Regions from separate parts of the Micromonospora sp. URMC 105 genome, predicted to be linked through region 2. Evidence: riboswitches for the same ligand, from Rfam matches in the RefSeq annotation. Region 2 holds a riboswitch; each other region holds the start of a gene.

Region 1 (3,408 bases), on a different contig from region 2:
GCGGGCAGCTGGTGCAGACCCAGGTGCCGTCCGGCCCGGGCGCACCGACCGTGGCGGTGGGCGACGAGGTGGTGCTGGTCCAGCTCTCCGACCCGGCCGACCCCACCGCCAGCAGCTACCAAATCGCCGAGCACCAGCGGGGCAAGCCGCTGATCTGGCTGGTCGCGCTCTTCGCGGCGGCGATCGTGGCGTTCGGCCGACTGCGCGGGCTGGCCGCGCTGGCCGGGCTGGGCGCCAGCTTCGCCATCCTGCTCACCTTCGTCGTACCCGGCATCGCCACGGGCGGCTCGCCGCTGCTGATCGCCATCACCGGCTCGGCGCTGATCATGTTCGTGGTGCTGTACCTGACCCACGGGATCACCGCACAGACCTCGGTGGCGGTCCTCGGCACGCTCGGCAGCCTGGTGCTGACCGGGCTGCTCGGCAGCCTGGCCACCGCCGCCGCCCACCTGACCGGGTTCGGCAGCGAGGAGGCCACCACGCTGTCGCTGTACCAGCGCGACGTCGACCTGCACGGGCTGCTCCTGGCCGGCATCATCATCGGCTCGCTCGGCGTGCTCGACGACGTCACCGTCACGCAGGCCGCCACGGTCACCGAGCTGTCGCACGCCAACCCCGGCCTGTCCCGCACCCAGCTCTACCGGGCCGCCACCCGGGTCGGCCGGGCGCACATCGCCTCCACGGTCAACACCATCGTGCTCGCGTACGCGGGCGCGTCGCTGCCGCTGCTGCTCCTGCTCACCGCCGACAGCCGGCCGGTGAGCCAGATCCTCACCAGCGAGTTCCTGGCCCAGGAGATCGTCCGCAGCGCGGTGGCGACGCTCGGCCTGATCGCCGCCGTACCGCTGACCACCGCGCTGGCCGCGCTGGTCGCCACCGCCGGGCGCGGCCCGGCACCCGATCCGGTGCCGGGCGACGGCCCGGCGCCGACGCCCCGCCCCTCCGCCGACCGGGACGCGGCGCTCGAGGCGCTGAGCGCCACGCGCCCCGGCGGACCGTCCACCCCGGCCCCCGCACGGTGGCCCGACCCGGAAAGGAGCACGGACACCGCATGGTGAAACTCCGCTGCGTGACCGACGCCGACGCGGAACCTGACGAACGCGTCACTCGTCACGTACCGCCACGACGAAATAACGCTTTTAGTCGGGTTCTGGACGTAGATCCCCGGTACGACTCTCAGGTAACCTCGCTGCCGGTCACCGCCGAAGGCGCGCAGCGGCGCCTGCGGTGCCGCCGCCCAATCGCCGTGAGGCGAGCCGGGGAACCAGGTACATGGGGTGAATCCGCGCGAGCGGTAGGGGCCACTTCCGTCCCGAACCCGTCAGCTAACCCGGTCGGCGGTCGACGGAAGGGAACACTGTGACGGCACCCCTGCGCCGCTGGTTGACTCCGGTGGTGGCCGTGTTCGCCGCCCTGGCCATCCTCGCCGGGCCCACAGCGGCGACCGCCGCGCCCTCGACCCCCACCCCCTCCGGCCACGGGGAGGACGAGGAACCCAAGCTGCTCACCGACGTCATCGAGCTGCGCAACCGCGAGTACTCGAAGGCGAAGACCCAGCTGGAGAAGTCCAAGAAGCGCCAGCAGCAGCTCGGGCTGGAGGTGAAGCGCGCACAGGACGAGTTGGAGGCGTTGCGGCCGCAGGTCTCGCAGATCGCGGCGCAGTCGTACCGGACCGGCCGGATCGGCGCGGTGGCGGCGCTGCTGGAGAGCAGCGGGCCGGACTCGTTCGTCCAGCGCGCCTCCGTGCTGGACGAGCTGAACATGGTCAACGGGCAGAAGCTGGCCCGGGTCACCGCCGCCAAGAACCGCGCGGAGCAGGCCAAGCTGGCCCTCGACGCCGAGGTGCGCGAGCAGCAGAAGCTCACCAACGACATGGCCCGGGAGAGCCGGGAGGCGGAGAAGGCCCTGGCGCTGGTCGGCGGCCGGGGCTTCACCGGCGGCCTGGTCGATGCGAAGTCGCCGGTCGCCCGGATCGCACCTGGTCGGACGGCGGACGGCGGCTGGCGCCCCGAGTCGCGCACCGAGGACGACCCGACCACCTCCGGCACCATCACCCCCCGCACCCTGCACGCGTACAAGGAGGTCCGGCGGGCCGGCTTCAAGCGGTTCGTCGGCTGCTACCGGCCGGGCGGGCCGTGGGAGCACCCGAAGGGCAAGGCCTGCGACTGGTCGTTGCAGAACAGCGGTTTCTCGTCCTGGCACAACAACGACACCCGGATGTACGGCAACAACCTCGCCGCGTTCCTGATCCGCAACGCCGACCGGCTTGGCATCTACTACGTGATTTGGAACCGGCAGATCTGGTTCCCGGCGACGGGGTGGAAGTCGTACAGCGGACCGTCGGACCACACCGACCACGTGCACATGTCGATGCTGTAGCGCACGACCCGTACCGAACGAGGGCCGTCCCGATGGGGGCGGCCCTCGTCGCGTCGGGGGTGTCAGCCGGTGACGGCGCTCGCCTGGCCGGCTTGGGCCGGCACGGCGGCGGACCCGTCGGCGGGCACCGCGGCCACCGTGCGCACCTCGCCGGCGGCGAGCCGGTACGACATGCCGACCACCGCGCAGCGCCCGGCGGCGACCGCGTCGGCCAGGACGGCGGATTTGCCGAGCAGCGTTTCCACGGTGTGCCCGATGTGGATGTCGACGATCCCGTCGACGTCGTCGATGCCCTGCTCGGCCGCCCGCCGGAGGCTGGGCACCACCGCGTCCACCACCGCCCCCAGGTGCCCGGCGGGGGCCGCGCCCGTCCGTACCGCGTCCCGGGCGGCCTGCACGGCACCGCAGGAGTCGTGACCGAGCACCACCACGAGCGGGGTACCCAGGACGCTCACCGCGTACTCGACGCTGCCCAGCACCTCGGGCCCGGCGGTGTGCCCGGCGGTCCGGACCACGAAGAGGTCACCCAGGCCCCGGTCGAAGATGATCTCGGCGGCGAGGCGGGAGTCGGAGCAGCCGACGATCACCGCGAACGGGTGCTGACCGTCGGCGACGGCCGCCCGGTGCCGGGAGTCCTGGTTGGGGTGGCGCGGCGCGCCGGTCACGAAGCGCCGGTTGCCGGCGTGCAGCTCGGCGAGTGCCTGCGTCGGATCGGTCAGGGTCATTGACTCACCTCGGTCCCTCGCGAGATCGACCTGATCAGAGCCGGCCGGCGACGGAGGCGGCCTCGCCGCCCACCGTCACACGCAGTGAAAGATACGTCAAGGTATACGTGATATGGATTTCATACATTGCGGCGACGCCGGCACCGTGTCTCGCCGCCATGCCCACCGGCCGGGCTCCGGTTGCACGCAGGCCAGGGCGGAAACGTCGGCCGGCTGGCCCTACCATGACGGGATGGCGACGACTGCGCGGAACGGGAGCACCCGGAACTGGACGTTCCTCACCAACCACGCACACGTGCTGCTC
Region 2 (3,408 bases):
CCTGCACATCGAGGTCCGCGTCGGCGGCGTCAACCGGTGCCCGCAGCAGTTGCTGCTGGCCATCTACGACGGTGCGACGGTGCCGGCCGCGGCCAGCCTGCCCAGCAGCGGCTGCAGCTACTGAGCGACCGGAGGTGGGCGGTCGGGCCCGGAGCCCGGCCGCCCACCATCGCTCACAGGTACGGGTCGAGCAGGGCGAGCACCGCCGCCGGGTCCTCCACGTGCGCGTTGTGCCCGAGACCGGGCAGGGTCACCACCGGCACGCCCAGCTCGGCGAGCTGCGCGTCGGTGACCATCGGGTCGTGCTCGCCCCGGGCCAGCAGCACCGGGACGTCGGTGGCGGCCAGCAGGGCGGGCAGCTCCGGCGCGCCGACCGCGAAGGCGGCCGGGTCCATGGCCAGCCGCCAGCGGCCGTCCTCGACGCGCAGGCCCGCGTCGACCGCCGGGTGGTCCGGCGCGAACAACCCGCCGAGGCCGGCCACCTTCAGGTAGCGGCGGGCCGCCTCGTCCCGGGTCGCGAACCAGGTCACCGGCCGCTCGGACAGCTCCCGCGCCCGGGCCAGCTCGGCCGGCGACCAGACCGCCTTGATGCCCAGCCCCACCACCGCGTCCACCGGCAGCCCCGCCTCGCGGGCGGCCAGCGCCAGCGCGACCACCCCGCCCAGGGAGTGCCCGAGGACCACCAGCCGCTCACCCGGCCGCGCGCCCTCGGCCGCCGGGCCGAGCCGCGCCGCGACCTGCCCGGCGAGCCCGGCGAAGGAGTACCCGGGCAGCGGCGGGGAGAAGCCGTGCCCGGCCAGGTCCGGCGCCAGCCAGCGGCCCGGCCAGCGGTGTTCCAGCAGCGGCGCCCAGGGCAGCCACACGTCGCCGGTGGCGCCCATCCCGTGCAGCAGCAACAGCAGGCGGCGGGTACCCGAGTCGTCGGTCATGGGGCGCAGTGTGCCACCGCCCGGTTCCGCCGCGCGAGACGCGCCGACGACGACGGGCACCACCCCCAGGGGGGCGGTGCCCGTACGTGCGGTGGTGCGAGGTCAGGCCGAGTAGCCGCGGGTGGCGATCCAGTTCGCCAGGTCGATGGTGCTGATCCAGTACGTCGGCACGTTCGGGTCCGCCGAGTCGGCGATCCGGACCGTGCGGCCGTCGTTCTTGTAGCCGACCACGGCGATGTAGTGGCCGCCCGGGAAGGAGTGCCAGCCACCGGCGGTGTCGGTGGCGGAGCCCGCCACGTTCGCCACGACACCCCGCCCGTCGTTGATGGTCTCGATGACGTCGGCCTGGAGCCGGTCGATCTGCGCGGAGCTGGGGGTGCCGTCGAACATCCGGGTGCGGTACGGGTCGCCCTTGACCGACTGGTTCAGGACCCGGGTGGTGTCCCGCGCCGAGTTGGTGCCCATCTCGGTGGTGCCGAGCGGGCCGACCAGCTCGTCCTGGCTGCGCTCGACGCCGGCCGCGCTGAGCGCGTGGCGCACCGCCGCCGGACCGCAGTTGTAGAACGTGTTCTGCGCCTGGTAGTCGATCCGCAGGACCTTGGTCGACGGCGGCTTGGGAGCCGCCTTGCGGGTCACGTCCGGGTCCGCCTTGGCCTTGCCGGCGGACGACGGCGAGGACGGGCGGTGGTGGGTGGTGGCGCGGTCCTGGCCACGGCTGGCGACCTCGTCCAGCCGGGGCGCCAGCTCGGCGGCGACGGCGGCCGAGGTCTGCTGGCGGGCGGGCGCCTCGTCGGCGAGCAGGGTGGTGGCACCGGAGACCAGCACGAGCGCGGCGGCCGAACCGGCGAGGAGCTGGTACGACCGCTCGCCGGCCAGCCGGCGCAGCTGCCGCTTCAGGGTGTGCTTCACGTGTTCCTCCACGGTACGAGGGCGGGAGCGGCGTGCCGGACCGGCGGGTGACGAGACGTCACCCGCGGTGTGAGGACCGGTGCAGAGGCCGCTCGGCGGGGGTGCGCCCGGGCAGTGGCCGGGCGGCGGGGTGTGGGCCGGGATCAGCGCGCGAGGGCGCGGCGGACCTGCGGGAACACCCCGGTACCGAGGTGGAGAGGGATGCGAGGGTGCTGCACGAAGTGGAAACTCCTTCCGACACCGCCTACCGGGTTAGCTGACGGATTCGGGCGGGAAGAACGCCCTACCGCGGGCCGTGGCCCGCGGATTCACCCCAGACGTGCGTGGGTCCCCGGTTCGTGAAAGTCACGATTGAGCGGGTCGGTGCGGCGTCGCCTCTTGCGATCGGAAACCGCACCGGACGGGGCGACACTACTGGCCGGTCCACCTGCCCGCCAAGCGTCCCCAGCTGCGTAAACATCATCGGGGCGACTAATTTGCCGTACAGTTCGGCACTGACGCCACTCAATGGGACGGACGTTTGTTACGGCACGGTCGGGTCACAACCGGACGGCCGGGCGGCAACGTCAGCGGATCGCGGCGATCGATGTCACCGACTGTTACGAGTGACCGTTTCCGTGATCGCGGTGACGCGGCTCACGAAATTCGGGTAACGATTCGGTCGCGGCGTCAGCCCACCCGGGCGGGCCGCCAGCGCGCCGCAGGCGCCGTCCGCGCCGCCCCCGTCGCCGCCCGTGGCGCGGGCACCCGCCCCGGACGCAGCCGCTGCGCCGCCGCGTACGCCTCTGCGCTCAGGGCACGGGCCGCCTCGGCGGCCAGTTCGGCGTCCCGCCACGCCGACCGCTCCCGTTCGGCCGCCGCCCGGTACGCGTCCCGCCGGCCGTCGCGGACCGCCCGGACCAGCAGCACCTCCTGCTCGACCGGGTGCCGCCGGGAGTCCCAGCCGTCCCGGTGCGCGAAGACGTCCCGCAGCCGCTCCACGGGCAGCTCGCCGCGCCAGTGGGCGGCCACCGCCGCCTGGTGCAGCCAGCGCTCCCGGCCCGCGTACTCGGCCGGCGTGCGGGGCGTACGCGGGGCGGGCAGTGCGGCGGCGCCGACGAACCGACGGGCGGCGGTCTCCGCGTCGTCGTACACCTCCCAGGCCCGGTCCATCTCCTCCTGAGCGGTCAGCCAGGCCTCCCGCCGCCGGCGGGCGGTCTGGGCGGCGCCGGCCGCGGCGACGGCGACCTCCTCGGCGTACCGGCGCAGGTCCGCCAGCTCCGTCGCGGGGCTGGGAGCCGGGGACGCCTCGACGGCCGGCTCGGCGGCGGTCTCCCGCTCCGGGCGGGCGACCAGCACGGTGAGCACGGTCAGGGCGAGCACGAGCAGGGCCGACCAGATGGCGGCGGCGGTCGGGACCTCGACGAGGAACTGGTAGACGACGGTGTTCATGGTCGGCACCTCCCGGAAGGGGGACGCGGATGAGGAGTCCGCACGCCGGCCCGGGGCGGCGGGGCGAGGCCGGGGGGCGTCGCACGCCGGTGGGCGGGTGCGGTGGCGTGGTTCTCGACAGGTGCGGTCGCGGGTCACC
Region 3 (3,408 bases), on a different contig from region 2:
GCCACCGTGGCGTGCACACCCGAGGCGTGCACGAGCGTCCAGGTCACCGCCGCCAGCGGCAGCAGCAGCCACCAGGACCGGACCCGGCGCTGCACCAGCACGGCGAAGAGCGCGAGCGGCACCAGTGCGCCCAGCAGCGGAAGCACGGCGAGGCTGGTGGTGTAGAAGACGGCGATGATCACGATGGCGAGCAGGTCGTCGACGACCGCCAGGGTGAGCAGGAAGGTGCGCAGCGCCGACGGCAGCAGCCGTCCGACCACCGCGAGCACCGCGAGGGCGAACGCGATGTCGGTGGCCGTGGGGATCGCCCAGCCGCGGGCCCCGTCGGCCCCGGCGAACAGGAGGAACAGCACGGCCGGTACGACCACCCCGCCGACCGCCGCCGCCACCGGCACCGCGGCCCGGCGCGGGTCCCGCAGGTCTCCGGCGACGAACTCGCGCTTGAGTTCCAGCCCGGCGACGAAGAAGAAGATCGCCAGCAGCCCGTCGGCGGCCCAGGTCGCGAGGCTCAGGTCGAGGTGCAGCGACGCCGGGCCGACGGTGAGGTCACGCAGCGACCGGTAGCCGTCCGCCCAGGGCGAGTTCGACCAGACCAGCGCGAGCAGCGCCCCGACGAGCAGGAGCGCCCCGCCCACGGTCTCCTTGCGCAGGATGCCCAGGATGCGGCTGGTCTCGCCCCAGGAGCGGCGGGCGAACAGGCTGGTACGGCGCCGGGGGGCGTCGGTCACGGGGAGTCTCCTCGTCGGCAGGGATCGCGTCATCCATCGCCGACCAGACTTCCCGGCACACCAGGGCCAACCCTATCGGGTGTGCGGACCGGCGGCCCGGTGACCCGGACACGGCGACGCGTCAGAGGCTGAGCTTCTGGCCCGGGAAGATCAGGCCCGGGTCGCTGCCCACCACGCGCTTGTTGCGCTCGTACAGCGCGTGCCAGCCACCGGCCAGGTCTCGGGCCTCGGCGATCCGCGACAGGGTGTCACCCGCCCGCACCACGTACACGTCGCCGGTGGCGGCGGGGGCGCTGCGCCGCTGGCTGCGGCTGCTGTGCTGCTCGCCGCGCGAGGACCGCTCGGTGGCCTTCGACGAGCTGCGCGAGCCGGAGCGCCGCTCCGACTTCTGCGACTTCTGGGACTTCTGCGACTTCTCGGAGCTGCTCGCGTAGCTCTTGCTGGAGCCGCCCTTCTTGCCGCAGGTCGGCCAGGCGCCGATGCCCTGACCGTCGAGCACCTTCTCGGCGATGGCGATCTGCTCGCCCCGGCTGGCCAGGTCGGCGCGGGAGGCGTACTTCTTGCCGCCGTAGCCGGCCCAGGTGCTCTGCGAGAACTGCAGGCCGCCGTAGTAGCCGTTGCCGGTGTTGATGTGCCAGTTGCCGCCGGACTCGCACTGGGCGATCGCGTCCCAGTTGACGGCGGCGCTCGCCGGTGACGCCGGTGCCAGTACGGCAGCGACTGCGGTGACCGCACCGACGGCGAGCGTGCCGACGGCGATGCGGCGCGAGCTGACCCGTCGGTGACGGGCGGTGTATTCAGTTGCCATGTGGATTCCTCCACGCCGACGAGGTGAGCTGTCGGGTTCGGGCCGAGGAGCCCGGCCGCCGTGGCGGCTTCACCCCGAGGTGACGTGCACCGAGGAACGTGTGGGTCCCCCGCTCCATGCCCGGTGACAAGGTCCCAGCGGCCGGCGGCATGGATTAGGCGTTACCGGCCGTGGTGTCCGCGATCGCGAACACGAACGACGTTAGGAACCGTTTCGGGGGATTGCCCACTTCTTGTGAAGTTCTTCACCCGGCCGAGCGACGGCTTCGTCCGTCGAGTTGCGGGCCCGCCGATGATGCTCTACACGGCGGGCATTCGCATGTGGATCACGGTGCGGACCGGTCCCTTCCCGACCGCCGGGCGGTCGGGAAGGGACCCGTCGCAACCGGTCAGAGGGTGCGGGCCAGCCGGTCGGCGAGGAGCCGGGCGAAGCGGGCCGGGTCGGCCAGGTCGCCGCCCTCGGCGAGCAGCGCCATGCCGTACAGCAGCTCGGCGGTCTCGGTGAGAGCGTCGGAGTCACCGCCGCGCTCGTGCGCGGCGCGCAGGCCGGTAACCAGCGGGTGGGTCGGGTTGAGTTCGAGGATGCGCAGGACCTTCGGTACCTCCTGCCCCATCGCGCGGTACATCTTCTCCAGCGTCGGGGTGATGTCGTGCGCGTCGCCGACGAGGCAGGCCGGCGAGGTGGTCAGGCGAGACGAGAGCCGTACCTCCTTGACGCTGTCGGACAGCGCGCCGCCGAGGAAGCCGAGCAGGGCGGCGTACTCCTTGGTCTGCTGCTCCCGCTGCGTCTCGGCCTCCTCACGCTCCTGCGCGGTGTCCAGGTCCACCTGGCCCTTGGCGATCGAGCGCAGCGGCCGGCCGTCGAACTGCGCTACCCGCTCCACCCAGACCTCGTCGACCGGGTCGGTGAGCAGCAGCACCTCGTAGCCCTTGGCGCGGAACGCCTCCATGTGCGGGGAGTTCTCCAGCGCCGTCCGGGTCTCACCGGTGGCGTAGTAGATCTCTTCCTGGCCGTCCTTCATCCGCTCGACGTACTCGTGCAGGGTGGTCTGCTCGGCGGGGTCGTGGGTGGAGGCGACGGAGACGACGTCCAGGATCGCCTGCTGGTTGTCCGGATCCTCCAGCAGCCCCTCCTTGAGCACCCGGCCGAACTCCGACCAGAACGTCCGGTACCGCTCGGGGTGCTCGGCGCGCATCTCCTTGACCGTGGCGAGCACCTTGCGGACCAGCCGGCGGCGGACGATCTGGATCTGCCGGTCCTGCTGAAGGATCTCCCGGGAGATGTTCAGCGACAGGTCGTGCGCGTCCACCACGCCCTTGACGAAGCGCAGGTAGTTGGGCATGAGCGCGGCGCAGTCGTCCATCACGAAGACCCGCTTGACGTAGAGCTGCACCCCACGCCGGCCGTCGGCCAGGTACAGGTCGAACGGGGCGTGCGTGGGGATGAAGAGCAGCGCCTCGTACTCGAAGACGCCCTCGCCCCGCATGTGGATGGTCTCCAGCGGGTCGGCCCAGTCGTGGCTGACGTGCCGGTAGAAGTCGCGGTACTCCTCCTCGGCGACCTCGTCGCGCGGCCGGGCCCAGAGCGCCTTCATCGAGTTGAGGGTGGCTCGCTCGGCGTCCGCCGTGACCAGCCGGATCGGCCAGGCGATGAAGTCGGAGTACCGCTTGACGATCTCGCGGATCTTGCCGTGGTCGGTGTAGTCGGCGAGGTTGTCCTCGCTGTCGGCCGGCTTCAGGTGCACGGTCACCGACGTGCCCTGCGGGGCGTCGGTGACCGTCTCGACGACGTAGGTGCCCTCGCCGGTGGACTCCCAGCGGGTGCCCTCGGCCTGACCGGCGCGCCGGGTCAGCAGGCTGACCTTGTCGGCCA
Region 4 (3,408 bases), on a different contig from region 2:
GTACGCCGGCGGCGTCGCCGCCGCGGTGGGCCGCACCCGGGTCGAGCCAGACCTGGACGGCGGAGGACCCCCGCCCCTCGCCGAACTGACCGAGCCCGCCCTGATCGCGGCGGGTCAGCATCGCCACGTCGACGCTGAACTCGAAGAGTCGCCAGTCGACCTGGGGCGCCGCCCGGCCGAGGCGGGCCACCCGCGCCACCTGGGCCGGGTCGGTGACCGGTTGCGCGCGCCCGGCGACGTACGCCTCGTCGTCGGTCTCCTCCGGCGGGAACGAGTGCAACGCGTACCGCCCGTCGCGTTCGAGGTCGCGCCGCTTGGGCGAGTCGACGACGAAGCAGAACAGACCCTCGTCGGTGATCACCGGGCAGACCGGGTGCACCCGGGGCCCGCCGTCGGCGCGGACGGTGGCCAGGTAGCCGAAGCCCGGCCCGTACTGCTGCATGAGAAGGCGGATCCCGTCGGCGAGTCGGGGCTCGTCAGCGGCGAATTCGGACCAGGAAGCCATACGGACATCCTATCGAACACGTGTACGAACGCGTAGTCCGACACGCAGGTCACCCGGTCCGCTCGATATGGTGTGCCGATGCTGCTCTCCGACCGCGACCTGGTCTCCGAGATCAAGGCGGGCACTCTCGCGCTGGAGCCCTTCGAGCCCACGCTGGTGCAGCCGTCCAGCATCGACGTGCGGCTCGACAAGCTCTTCCGGGTCTTCAACAACCACCTCTACACGCACATCGACCCGGCGATCCAGCAGGACGACCTCACCTCGATGGTGGAGGTCCCCGAGGGCGAGCCGTTCGTGCTGCACCCGGGTGAGTTCGTGCTCGCCTCCACGCTGGAGGTGATCTCGCTCGGCGACCAGCTCGCCGGCCGCCTGGAGGGCAAGTCCAGCCTGGGCCGGCTCGGCCTGCTCACCCACTCCACCGCCGGCTTCATCGACCCGGGCTTCTCCGGTCACGTGACGCTGGAGCTGTCGAACGTGGCGAACCTGCCGATCACGCTCTGGCCCGGGATGAAGATCGGCCAGCTCTGCATCTTCCGGCTCTCGTCCCCGGCCGAGCACCCGTACGGCTCCGCCGTCTACGGGTCCCGCTACCAGGGCCAGCGCGGGCCGACCCCGAGCCGCTCCTGGCAGCACTGGCGCACCTGGCCCACCCGCTGACGCCGCGCCGGGCTCCCGGCACCCCGGGAGCCCGGCGAGCGGTCAGCGTGGCCGGCCGTAGCTGTTGACCGGCCCGTCGTCGACCCGCTTCATCTTGACCGGCTGGCCCGCCTGGGAGGCGTGCACCACCCAGCCGCCACCGACGTACATGCCGACGTGGTGCAGGTCGGCGTAGTAGAAGACCAGGTCGCCGGGGCGCAGGTCGGCCCGGCCGACCCGGGCGGTGACCTGGCGCTGCTGGCGGGCGTTGTGCGGCAGCGAGACGCCCGCCTTCGCCCAGGCCGCGAGCATCAGCCCGGAGCAGTCGTACGAGTTGGGGCCCTCGGCGCCCCAGACGTACGGCTTGCCGATCTGTGCGCAGGCGAACTTCACCGCCGTCCCGGCCGGGCCGCCGGGGTAGCCGGCCGGGCACGGGGCCGGGCGCAGCTTGCCGCCGCCACCGCTGCCGTAGACCTTGAGCCGCAGCTTCTGCAGCCGGTCGATCTCGGTGTTGATCTGCTTCTTCTTCGCGGCCAGCTGGGCCTCGGTGCGGCTCAGCTGGGCAACCATCTCGTCCAGCGGCGCCTTCTCGGCGGCGAGCTTGTCCCGCAGGTCCTTGACCGCGCGCACGTCGCGCTGCTGCCGATCGGCGAACCGGTCGAGCAGTTCGAGCTGGTCGACCAGTTCGGTGGGGGAGGCGCTGCCGAGCAGGGCGTTGACGGCGGAGACGTTCTCTCCCTTGTACGCCTCGGCGGCGAGGCCGCTGACCTGGTTCATCGCGAGGTCGACCTGGAGTTGCAGCGGTTCGATCCGCCGGGCCAGCGCGTCGGCCTGCCGGCGCTTGGCGGCCAGGTCCTGACGGGTGGCGTTGTGCTGCTCGATGATCGGTTCGAGCCTGTTCCAGTCCTGGTCGATCTGCCGTTCGATCTCGGCGACCGAGGGGTCGGCGTGGGCCGCCGTGGGCGCACCGGTCAGGACGACGGCGGCGCCGGCCAGCGCAGCCAGGACGGTGGTGAAGCGGGACCAGCGTGGGCGCGGCGCAGCCGTCCGCCGGGCGACCTGGGTCGACCGGTACGACGGTGGCCGCGGGGCATGGTGTGCCACCGGGCTCCGGACTCCTTCTTCCGTCGACCGCCTACCGGGTTAGCTGACGGGTTCGGGCGGGAAGGGAGCGCCCTACCGCAGTGGTTGCGGATTCACCCCGGCGTACCTGGGTCCCCGGCTCGCCCGGAGGCGACTCGGCGGTGCCGGCCGCTGCCGCCCGGGATGGACGGACCTGTCGGCGGCCGACAAAGGACCAGAGTAGACGGCCGTTATCGATTCGCAACCCGCCATGCCGCCCGGCGTCGGGGATACGCGGAACCCCCGGTCGGATGACCGGGGGTTCGCGGCGGGTCGGGTCAGTTCGGCCGTCGGAAGCCGGCGACCGGCATGTAGTCGATGCTGGCGACCTGGACCGGCTTGCCGGTCCGGGGCGCGTGGACCATCAGCCCGTTACCGAGATAGAGGCCGACGTGGTGCAGGTCACTGAAGAAGAAGACCAGATCACCGGGGCGGGCCTCGGAGCGCGGGATGGACTTGCCCTCGTTCCACTGGGCGCCGGTGTGGTGGGTCAGGGAGATCCCGGCGGCCTTGTAGGCGTACTGGGTGAGGCCGGAGCAGTCGAAGGAGTCCGGTCCGTCGGCACCCCAGACGTACGGGTCACCGACCTGCTGGCAGGCCACCCGGATGGCGGTCTGCGCGGCGGTGCTCACCACGCCCTTGATGGTCGGGCAGCCGGCCACCTTGACGACCGTCTTCGGCATCGACGCCTGCAGCCGCTTGATCTCGGCGTTGATCTGCGACTTCTTGGCGGCCAGCTCCTTCTCCTGCTTGACCTCCGCCGCGATCAGCGCGTCGAGCTTCTGCTTCTCGCCGTCGTACTTCTTCCGGGCGTCGATGACGACCTGGAGCTCCTTGCGCTCCTGCGAGGCGAGCCGGTCCAGGATGGTCAGCTGCTCGGTCAGGGTGCCCGGCTTCACGCTGACCAGCAGCGCGCTGACGTCCTGCGAGGGGCCCGTCATGTAGTAGCGGGAGGCGAGGTCGCCGACCCGGTTCATGGCCAGCTCGGTCTGCAGGGCCAGCGGCTGGATCTTCTTCTCCAGCTCCGCCGACTTCTTGCGGTTGACCTTCAGCTGCGCGCGTACCTTGTTGTACTGCTCGATGGTCGGCTCGAGCTGTTCCCACTGCTTGTCGATCGCCGCCTCGATCTCCTCGGGCGTCGGCGC

The links. Region 2 has a riboswitch for cyclic di-AMP ahead of ACSNN7_RS21340 (C39 family peptidase). Riboswitches for the same ligand answer to the same signal wherever they lie in the genome.
Region 1: linked by a shared signal. The riboswitch ahead of ACSNN7_RS08645 (coiled-coil domain-containing protein) and the one ahead of ACSNN7_RS21340 (C39 family peptidase) in region 2 are both predicted to bind cyclic di-AMP.
Region 3: linked by a shared signal. The riboswitch ahead of ACSNN7_RS11740 (transglycosylase family protein) and the one ahead of ACSNN7_RS21340 (C39 family peptidase) in region 2 are both predicted to bind cyclic di-AMP.
Region 4: linked by a shared signal. The riboswitch ahead of ACSNN7_RS23670 (NlpC/P60 family protein) and the one ahead of ACSNN7_RS21340 (C39 family peptidase) in region 2 are both predicted to bind cyclic di-AMP.

What each region holds. Positions count from the first base shown of each region.
Region 1 is NZ_JBPQTL010000017.1:38,588-41,995, forward strand. It holds gene ACSNN7_RS08640 (YibE/F family protein) at 1-1,058, shown strand, start outside; cyclic di-AMP (ydaO/yuaA leader) riboswitch at 1,225-1,355, shown strand; gene ACSNN7_RS08645 (coiled-coil domain-containing protein) at 1,360-2,379, shown strand; gene ACSNN7_RS08650 (carbonic anhydrase) at 2,442-3,104, opposite strand; gene ACSNN7_RS08655 (helix-turn-helix transcriptional regulator) at 3,337-3,408, shown strand, end outside.
Region 2 is NZ_JBPQTL010000075.1:4,445-7,852, forward strand. It holds gene ACSNN7_RS21330 (peptidoglycan-binding protein) at 1-124, shown strand, start outside; gene ACSNN7_RS21335 (alpha/beta fold hydrolase) at 174-929, opposite strand; gene ACSNN7_RS21340 (C39 family peptidase) at 1,032-1,850, opposite strand; cyclic di-AMP (ydaO/yuaA leader) riboswitch at 2,065-2,206, opposite strand; gene ACSNN7_RS21345 (hypothetical protein) at 2,508-3,269, opposite strand.
Region 3 is NZ_JBPQTL010000026.1:37,710-41,117, reverse strand. It holds gene nhaA (Na+/H+ antiporter NhaA) at 1-761, opposite strand, end outside; gene ACSNN7_RS11740 (transglycosylase family protein) at 850-1,536, opposite strand; cyclic di-AMP (ydaO/yuaA leader) riboswitch at 1,535-1,707, opposite strand; gene htpG (molecular chaperone HtpG) at 1,925-3,408, opposite strand, start outside.
Region 4 is NZ_JBPQTL010000094.1:6,808-10,215, reverse strand. It holds gene ACSNN7_RS23680 (pyridoxamine 5'-phosphate oxidase family protein) at 1-505, opposite strand, end outside; gene dcd (dCTP deaminase) at 584-1,162, shown strand; gene ACSNN7_RS23670 (NlpC/P60 family protein) at 1,205-2,245, opposite strand; cyclic di-AMP (ydaO/yuaA leader) riboswitch at 2,259-2,395, opposite strand; gene ACSNN7_RS23665 (NlpC/P60 family protein) at 2,542-3,408, opposite strand, start outside.